2 regions of the Ferrimonas pelagia genome follow, and region 1 is predicted to be linked to the other one. Evidence: predicted binding sites of a transcription regulator. Region 1 holds the regulator's gene; the other holds the start of a gene.
The links. The regulator sigma-54, encoded in region 1, starts transcription at its own class of promoters, with help from an activator protein. The targets are predictions, from matches to a motif close to GTTGGCACGNNNNTNGNNT.
Positions count from the first base shown of each region.

Region 2: a site for sigma-54 is predicted at 941-959, ahead of flgB (flagellar basal body rod protein FlgB). Genes of this name have one in related genera too.

Region 1 covers NZ_BAABJZ010000105.1:18,666-22,710, reverse strand. The annotation lists gene ABEA08_RS20260 (HPr family phosphocarrier protein) at 1-114, opposite strand, end outside; gene rapZ (RNase adapter RapZ) at 92-943, opposite strand; gene ptsN (PTS IIA-like nitrogen regulatory protein PtsN) at 940-1,386, opposite strand; gene hpf (ribosome hibernation promoting factor) at 1,386-1,673, opposite strand; gene ABEA08_RS20240 (RNA polymerase factor sigma-54) at 1,694-3,190, opposite strand; gene lptB (LPS export ABC transporter ATP-binding protein) at 3,252-3,986, opposite strand; gene lptA (lipopolysaccharide transport periplasmic protein LptA) at 3,983-4,045, opposite strand, start outside.
Region 2 covers NZ_BAABJZ010000083.1:28,395-32,439, forward strand. The annotation lists gene ABEA08_RS12800 (flagellar hook assembly protein FlgD) at 1-68, opposite strand, end outside; gene flgC (flagellar basal body rod protein FlgC) at 84-500, opposite strand; gene flgB (flagellar basal body rod protein FlgB) at 503-898, opposite strand; gene ABEA08_RS12815 (CheR family methyltransferase) at 999-1,829, opposite strand; gene ABEA08_RS12820 (chemotaxis protein CheV) at 1,833-2,765, opposite strand; gene flgA (flagellar basal body P-ring formation chaperone FlgA) at 2,919-3,626, shown strand; gene flgM (flagellar biosynthesis anti-sigma factor FlgM) at 3,705-4,019, shown strand; gene ABEA08_RS12835 (flagella synthesis protein FlgN) at 4,023-4,045, shown strand, end outside.

The DNA of each region.
Region 1 (4,045 bases):
GATGTGGGCATCGAAGCGGCTGGCCAATTGGACCAGCCGGGTGGCGGCGCGGGCGTGCAGACCGAGCTTGTTGATCACCTCGACGGTGCGTTCAATCTGCGATGTTGAGTTCACGATGGCGGATCTGGACGCTGGCTTTGTGTTGTCGGAAGCGCTGTGCCAGTTGATTGGCGACATAGACGCTGCGGTGTTTGCCACCGGTGCAACCGATGGCAACGGTCAGGTAGGCGCGGTTGTTGCGTTCGAGCATGGGCAGCCAGTTGAGCAAGAAGCGCTCGGTGTGATCGATAAAGCGGGCCACGCTGCTGTGCTTGAGAAAGAAGTCCATCACCGGTTGTTCCAGCCCGGTGTGGGCGCGCAGCTCGGCTTCCCAATGCGGATTGGGCAGGAAGCGGACATCAAACAGGTAGTCGGCCTGCTTGGGCATGCCGTATTTGAAGCCAAACGACTCAAACACCAGCATCATCTCCTGATTGACCTGGCCGAGCAGGCGGGAGCGGATCTCATCGGCCAACTGATACACCGACAGGTTGTCGGTCAGAATGTGGTGATCGCAATCCTGCGCCAGCGGGGCCAATAGGCGTCGCTCCTCGGCAATGGCATCGGCCAGCGCCTTACCGTCCCTGGATAGCGGGTGCATGCGCCGGGTTTCGCTGTAGCGTTTGAGCAGGTGGTCGTCGCCAGCGTCGAGGAAGAAGATCTGAACCTCGATATCCTTATCCAGCATGGCGCGCAGGCGCGCAATATCCAGCTGCTGCAGGGGCAGGTTGCGGATATCCAGACTGACGGCGATCTCGTTGTTGAGGCCGGTTTGGCTGCGCAGCAGTTGCGGCAACAGCTCTAACGGCAGGTTATCGACACAGTAGTAGCCCAGATCTTCCATGATCCGCAGTGCAACGGTTTTACCTGCGCCGGATCGGCCGGATAAGATGATTAACTTCACTGGGTCACGAGCTCATACAGATGGTGGTTGTCTTCGGTCTTGCGCAGGGCGCGGCACAGCTCCTTCTGGCTGAGTTTGCCGGCAACCGTGCGCAGGGTCGCTAGGTGTTGAGCGTGCTCTTGCTCGGGCACAAACAGGGCGAACAGCAGATCGACCGGTTGCTGATCGATGGCGTCAAACTCAATGGGTTGAGCGCACTTGAGCAGCACGGCGATCGGGTGTTTGATGCGGCCCAGCCGTCCGTGCGGCAGGGCGATCCCTTTGCCTATGCCGGTGCTGCCCATTTTTTCCCTGGCCATTAGGCTTTCGAACAGCTCGTGTTGAGGCAGCTCTGGGCACTGGCTGGCAGCCAATTCGCTGATCATCTCCAGCGCCCGCTTTTTGCTGAGGCCGGGCGCAACACAGCGGGTACGCTCCGGCGAGAGTATTGTTGTTATCTCCATCAGTGCCTGGAAATTTTCTCTTTATGTTTAATTACTTGTCGGTCTAGCTTGTCCACGAGACCGTCGATGGCGGCGTACATGTTCTCATGTTCATGGGTGGCAAACACCTCCCCCCCATTCAGATGCAGCTTCGCTTCGGCGATCTGCTGCAATTTTTGTACATTGAGGATCACATGTACATTGTTAATGTGGTCGAAATGGCGTTCCAATCGCTCAAATTTTTCATGCACATAGTCTCTTAAGGCTTCGGTAACGTCGACGTGGTGCCCGGTAAGATTGATCTGCATAAGGTGACCTCCATTGCGCGTTAAAGGGTTTTGCGCTGGTTCGAGGGGGGGATGGAGAGGGCTTCCCGGTATTTGGCGATGGTACGCCGTGCAACCTGAATGCCCTGCTCCGCGAGAAGCTGTGCCATCTTACTGTCGCTGAGCGGCTTCTTGGGGCTCTCAGCGGCCACCAGTTTTTTGATCAGCGCGCGGATCGCGGTCGAGGAGCACTCGCCGCCGCCGTCGGTACTGACGTGACTGGAGAAAAAATACTTTAGCTCAAAGATCCCACGTGGGGTATGCATGTACTTCTGGGTGGTGACGCGGGAGATGGTGGACTCGTGCATGTCTACCGCTTCGGCGACGTCGTTGAGTACCATAGGTTTCATGGCCTCATCGCCGTATTCGAGGAAGCCTTGTTGATACTGAACGATGCAATTGGCCACTTTCATTAAGGTGTCGTTTCGGCTCTCTAGGCTCTTAATAAACCATTTTGCGTCCTGCAGATGGCCGCGCACAAACTGGCTATCGCCATTGTTGCGCGCCCCGCGACTGAGGGCGGCGTATTGCTCATTGATGCGCAGCTTTGGCATCGCATCGGGATTGAGCTCCACGACCCAGCGCCCCTGTTTCTTGCTGACCGAGACGTCTGGTATCACATATTGGCTCTCGCTGGCGGCGATGCTGCTGCCGGGGCGGGGAGTGAGTGATTGGATTAAGGCCATGGCATCTCGTAACTCATCTTCTTTGAGTCTAGTGCGCCGCAGCAAGGTACGAAAGTCGCGGTTGGCCAATAGATCCATATGTTGCTGTAACAGGATAATGGCTTCTGCCTTCCATGGGGTCTCTGCGGGTAACTGGGCCAGCTGGATCTGCAGGCATTCGGCCAGATCGCGGGAGGCGCAGCCAACGGGATCAAACTGTTGTACCCGCTTGAGGACGGCGATCACTTCGTCCAGCTCGATCTCGTCGGCGCCCTGGGCTTCCAGGATCTCCTCGGCACTGACGGTGAGGTACCCGTGCTCGTCGATGGCATCGATGATGGTGGTGGCGATGGCCCGATCGGTGTCGGTCATCGGCGTCAATTCCATCTGCCAGATCAGGTGGCTTTGCAGATCCATGCTGGTTTCGCCTTGATACTGGCTGTCGTCGTCCCGTATCGCGCTGGCCATTGGGGCAGGGGCGGCGCTATAGACGTCGTCCCAGGTGCTGTCGAGTGGCAGATCGTCGGACATATCGGTTTGAGACAGGGCCTCGGGTGTCTCGATGGCGGCTTGCTCGGTGGGTTCAAAGCCCTCGTCCGAGCTCGTCTCGCTGCTTGTGTTGTTGTCGCTGGCCGTGCCATCGGTGTTGTTGTCGTTGTTCTCAGTCTGTTGTTCAAACTCGTCGCTGCTTTCCAGCAAAGGATTGGATTCCAGCGCCTCTTGGATCTCCTGCTGGAGATCTAAGGTGGACAATTGCAGCAGGCGGATCGCCTGTTGCAGTTGCGGCGTCATGGTTAACTGCTGACCCAGCTTTAGTTGCAGGGAGGTCTTCATTGGTACCCGATCCTTGTTGTGTGTCTCTGGCGTCCCTGTATTGGGGCGGTAGGGAGCAACACTAGAGTTTGAACTGATCGCCCAGATAGACGGAGCGAACCAGTTTGTCGTTGAGCACTTCTTCTGGTGCGCCCTGCGCGATCATTTCACCGTGGCTGACGATGTAGGCGTATTCGCACACATCCAGAGTTTCGCGCACATTATGGTCGGTGATCAAGACGCCTAGACCGCGCAACTTGAGGTGTTGGATGATCTTCTTAATGTCGATCACGGAGATCGGATCGACCCCAGCAAACGGCTCGTCCAGCAGAATGAATTGGGGATCGGCGGCCAGTGCCCGTGCGATCTCGACTCGGCGCCGTTCACCGCCGGACAGCGCCATGCCCAGGCTTTCACGGATATGGGTAATGTTGAACTCTTCCAGTAGCTGCTCGAGTTTTTCCAGCCGCTGGGTTTTGTTGAGATCCTTACGGGTCTGCAACACCGCCATCAGGTTATCGAACACGGTCAGCTTGCGGAAGATGGACGATTCCTGTGGCAGGTAGCCGATCCCTTTGCGGGCGCGGGAATGCATCGGCAGCAGGGTGATCTCTTCGTCATCAATGCTGATCCGGCCTTTGTCGTTTTGCACCAGGCCGACCACCATGTAGAAGGTGGTGGTCTTGCCGGCGCCATTGGGGCCGAGCAGGCCCACGATCTGACCGGTCTTGACCTCCAAACCAACGCTCTTGACGACCTGGCGTCCGCTGTAGGTCTTGGCCAGTTGTTCGGCTTTGAGAATGCTTACCTTACTCATGGTTGTGGCTCTGTTTGCTGTTGCTCTTGTTCGTCGTTATTACGCTCGGTCGGCATAAA
Region 2 (4,045 bases), on a different contig from region 1:
GCCTCGGGCGTTTTCTCCTCTTGCCACTTCAATTGGTCGAGGAACCCGGCGTTATTAATTGTGCTCACAGGCTAAGACTCCTTTTAACCTTTACCCAGACGCAAGGTTTGCTGGGCCATGTCCTTGGCCGCACTGGCCAGTTGCACATTGGCTTGGTAGCTGCGGGTCGCGGAGATCATATTGGCCATCTCCTCCACCACATTAACGTTCGGCTTATAGATATACCCATCCCCATCGGCCAGCGGATGGTTGGGGTTATACTCCGCCATCATCGGCTTATCGCTTTCCACGATCCCGGCGATCAGCACCGGCACGCTTTGCTGCTGATGACTCGCCTGCTGCATTGCCGCCTCAAAGATCGGCTGACGGGCGCGGTACACCGTATCGGCGCTGGAGGCCACGGTGCTGGCGTTGGCCATGTTGGAGGCCGTGACATTCAGCCGGGTCGACTGCGCGCTCATGCCCGAGCCCGCCACATCGAAGATATTAAAAATACTCATCATCAATCTCCGCGGATCGCTTTCTTCATACCGGCAAACTTACCGTCGAGGAAGCCCAGACTCATCTGGTACTCCAAGGTGTTCTGCATAAACATGTTGCGCTCGGTCTGCAGATCCACCGTATTGCCATCACCGGTATCCGGGTGCATCGGCGTGCGATAAAGCAGGCCCGGCTGCGGATCGATATTGACGTCAAAATGCTTGTCATGGCTGCGGGACAGACCGAACGATTGACGCTGGGTCGCTCCTGCCAAAGCCTGCTCAAAATCCAATTCCCGAGCTTTGTACCCCGGCGTGTCCGCATTGGCGATGTTGCTCGATAGCACCTCCGCCCGCTCCGCGCGCACCCCCATCGAGTGCTGATGGATCCCCAGTGCTTTGTCAAAAGAGATGGCCAATGTTTGCCTCCAACTGCCCGTTTGCCACGATAAAGAGATAAAAAGCAAAAGGCGTGCCAGTTGGCACGCCTTTTCATCGGTGTTCGCCGGTCAATCGGCGTTAGCGCTTACGATAGAGGATCCCACTCGGGTAACGCACCATCTCAAACGCATCGCATAGGTTCGCCATCGACTCCGAAGCCCCCAGCATCAGATAGCCTCCGGGGTTCAAAGCGGCAGCAAATTGCCGCAAGATCTGGCGCTTACTCTCGGGGCTGAAGTAGATCAGCACGTTGCGGCAGAAGATCACGTCAAACTTGCCCAGCAACACATAGGAGTCCAGCAGATTGGCGCGTCGAAACGTCACCGCATTGCGGATCTCCGGCTTAACCCGGGCCGCCCCCGCCGGCATCGCCTCAAAGTACTGACGCCGGCGCTCCTCGGTCAGTCCCCGCGCCATCGCCAAGGCGTCATATTCGCCCCGCTGCGCTTGCGCCAGGATCTGATTGTCGATGTCCGTCGCCAAGATCTCCGCACCCTGCATCAAACGGCCCGGATTGCGTAGGCGAAACTCCTGCAGCGACATCGCCAGCGAGTACGGCTCCTGGCCGGACGAACACGCCGCCGACCAGATCCGCAGGCGCCGGCCCTGCCCAGCGAGATCGGTCAAGATGGGCGCCTTAAACAGCTCAAACGGATAGACATCGCGAAACCAAAACGTTTCGTTGGTGGTCATCGCCTCGATCACATCAGTCTTGAGCTGATGCTGACCCATCTGCATGGACGCATGCACCAACTCCGCCAGGGTGCTGTGCTGGTATTGCTCCATCAAAGGGGCCAGTCGACTCCGCACCAGGTACTGCTTGTTGTCGCCCAACACGATACCGCTGTGCTGACTCAGAAAATCCGCAAATGCCTGGTACTCGTTGTTCGCTAACGTCTTGTTCGCCAAAGCTTAAACCTCAGCTTCGCTCAAGTAACGGTTGACCGAGGCCGCCAATTCATCGGGATTGAACTTGGCAATAAACTCGTCTGCGCCAACCTTGTTGACCATCGCTTGGTTGAATACGCCCGACAGCGAGGTATGCAGTAACACGCGCAGCGAGCGCAGCTTAGGATCGGCCCGCACCTCGGCGGTCAGGGTATACCCATCCATCTCCGGCATCTCGATATCGGAGATCACCAGATGCATCTGCTCAGAGATATCGTGCTGGCATTGCGCAGCAAGCTCTTTCAAGCACTGCAGCGCCTCCAAGCCATCTTTCGCCAGGATGATCTCCAGCCCCAACGGCTCCAGTGCCCGCTGCACCTGCTTGCGCGCCACCGCCGAATCATCGGCGACCAGAACCTTACGCTTGGATGCCTGCACCGGCGCCAGCGAGCGCACCACCTCCGCGCTAACGCTAGTGCGCGCCGGGTTGATCTCGTCGAGGATCTTCTCTACATCGAGGATCTCCACCAACTGCTTATCCAGCTCGGTCACGGCGGTCAGATAGTTCCCTTGACCCGCGCCCTTCGGCGGCGGCAGCACCGACTCCCAGTTGAGATTAACGATGCGATCCACCCCGGCCACCAGGAAGGCCTGTACCGTGCGATTGTACTCAGTGATGATGATGAAACTGTCGGCGGTCTGGGTCATCGCCGGGCCACCAATGGCCGCAGACAGATCGATCACCGAGATGGTTTGCCCCCGAATATGAGCCACGCCTCGGATCACCCCACTTTGGTGTGGCAACGCCGTGAGTGGTGGGCACTGCAACACCTCACGCACCTTAAACACATTAATACCGTAACGTTGACGACCGCGAAGGCGGAACAACAGCAGCTCCAAACGGTTCTGACCAACCAGCTGTGTGCGCTGGTTTACGGAGTCGAGGATACTTGCCATGGGGTCGGTGTCCTTATCGAGAGCAAAAAATCGAAGTTTCGTTAGCCGTGTGCATACGACATGGCATAATTATCTGTATTGTATCGTTATAATGCAGCGGCGTTTTAGCAGTTTCCCTGATCAGGTTCAAGTAAAGGCCAGAATTGCCCTACCATGAAAATCAAACAGTTCACCAGTGCCACCCTCAGCATTCTCTGTATCAGCGCCATAATGTGCGGTAGCGCAGCGGCCGCCGAAACCATGTCGCATCAGATCATTCAGCAAACGGCCGAAGACTACGTCGCCGCCTTTACCGAATTCCCGCCAGGAGCGGATGTCGACATTCAGGCCAATGCATTGGATAAGCGACTGAGTTTGACCCAATGTGAATTACCTTTGATGGCGAGCGCGCCGGCAAATAACGGCAGTGGGCGCCACATCACAGTTAAGATCAGCTGCCCGGTCAGCGGCGGTTGGACCCTGTACGTCCCGGTGCAAACCCGCATTCGCTACCCCGTGGTGATCAGCCGCGCGGCGCTGGCGCCGGAAACCCTACTCGAGCCCTCACAATTAACAACCGAGCTGCGGGATGCCCACAGCCTCCGAGGCAATCACTTCTCCGATCCCAGCGAGTTGATAGGCGCCCGCCTGATCCGCCGTGTCGGCGCCGAGCAACCGATCCGCAGCAACAACATCTGCCAGGTTTGCAGCGGCGATCTGGTCACCATTCTGGCCCGCTCCAGCGCACTGGAGCTCAAAACCTCCGGCGAAGCCATCGGCAATGGCACCGTTGGCGAAACAATACGGGTGAAAAACAGCCGCTCGCAGCGTATCATTGACGCCCGAGTCGTTGCCGTTGGCACCGTCGAAGTCCGGCTCTGATCTTTTCTCTAAAGAAAACGATTGGACGGACGATACAGTTAATAACAGACGTACACAGTAAGCAACGGAGCCAACCCGATGGCTATCGATCTGAACAACCTGATCGGAGGCGCACCACGTGCCCTCAATCAACACACCCAAGCCGCCGCGCACAAAGCGCCACAGGCCGAGGCCCAACCCCATACGCATAAAGGCGATGAGGTGGTGCTGACCGAGCAGGCACAGCAACTCAAGCGTGCAGAAGCCAGCCTGGCCTCCGCCACCGGCATTGATCAGGCCAAGGTCGACAGCATCAAAGCCGCCATCGCTGAAGGCCGCTACCATGTCGATCCGGAAAAACTGGCCGACAACATCGCCCGCTTCGAAAGCGAGCTTGATGGGCTGATGGACTGATCCATGAGTCAGCCCCACATCGCTGA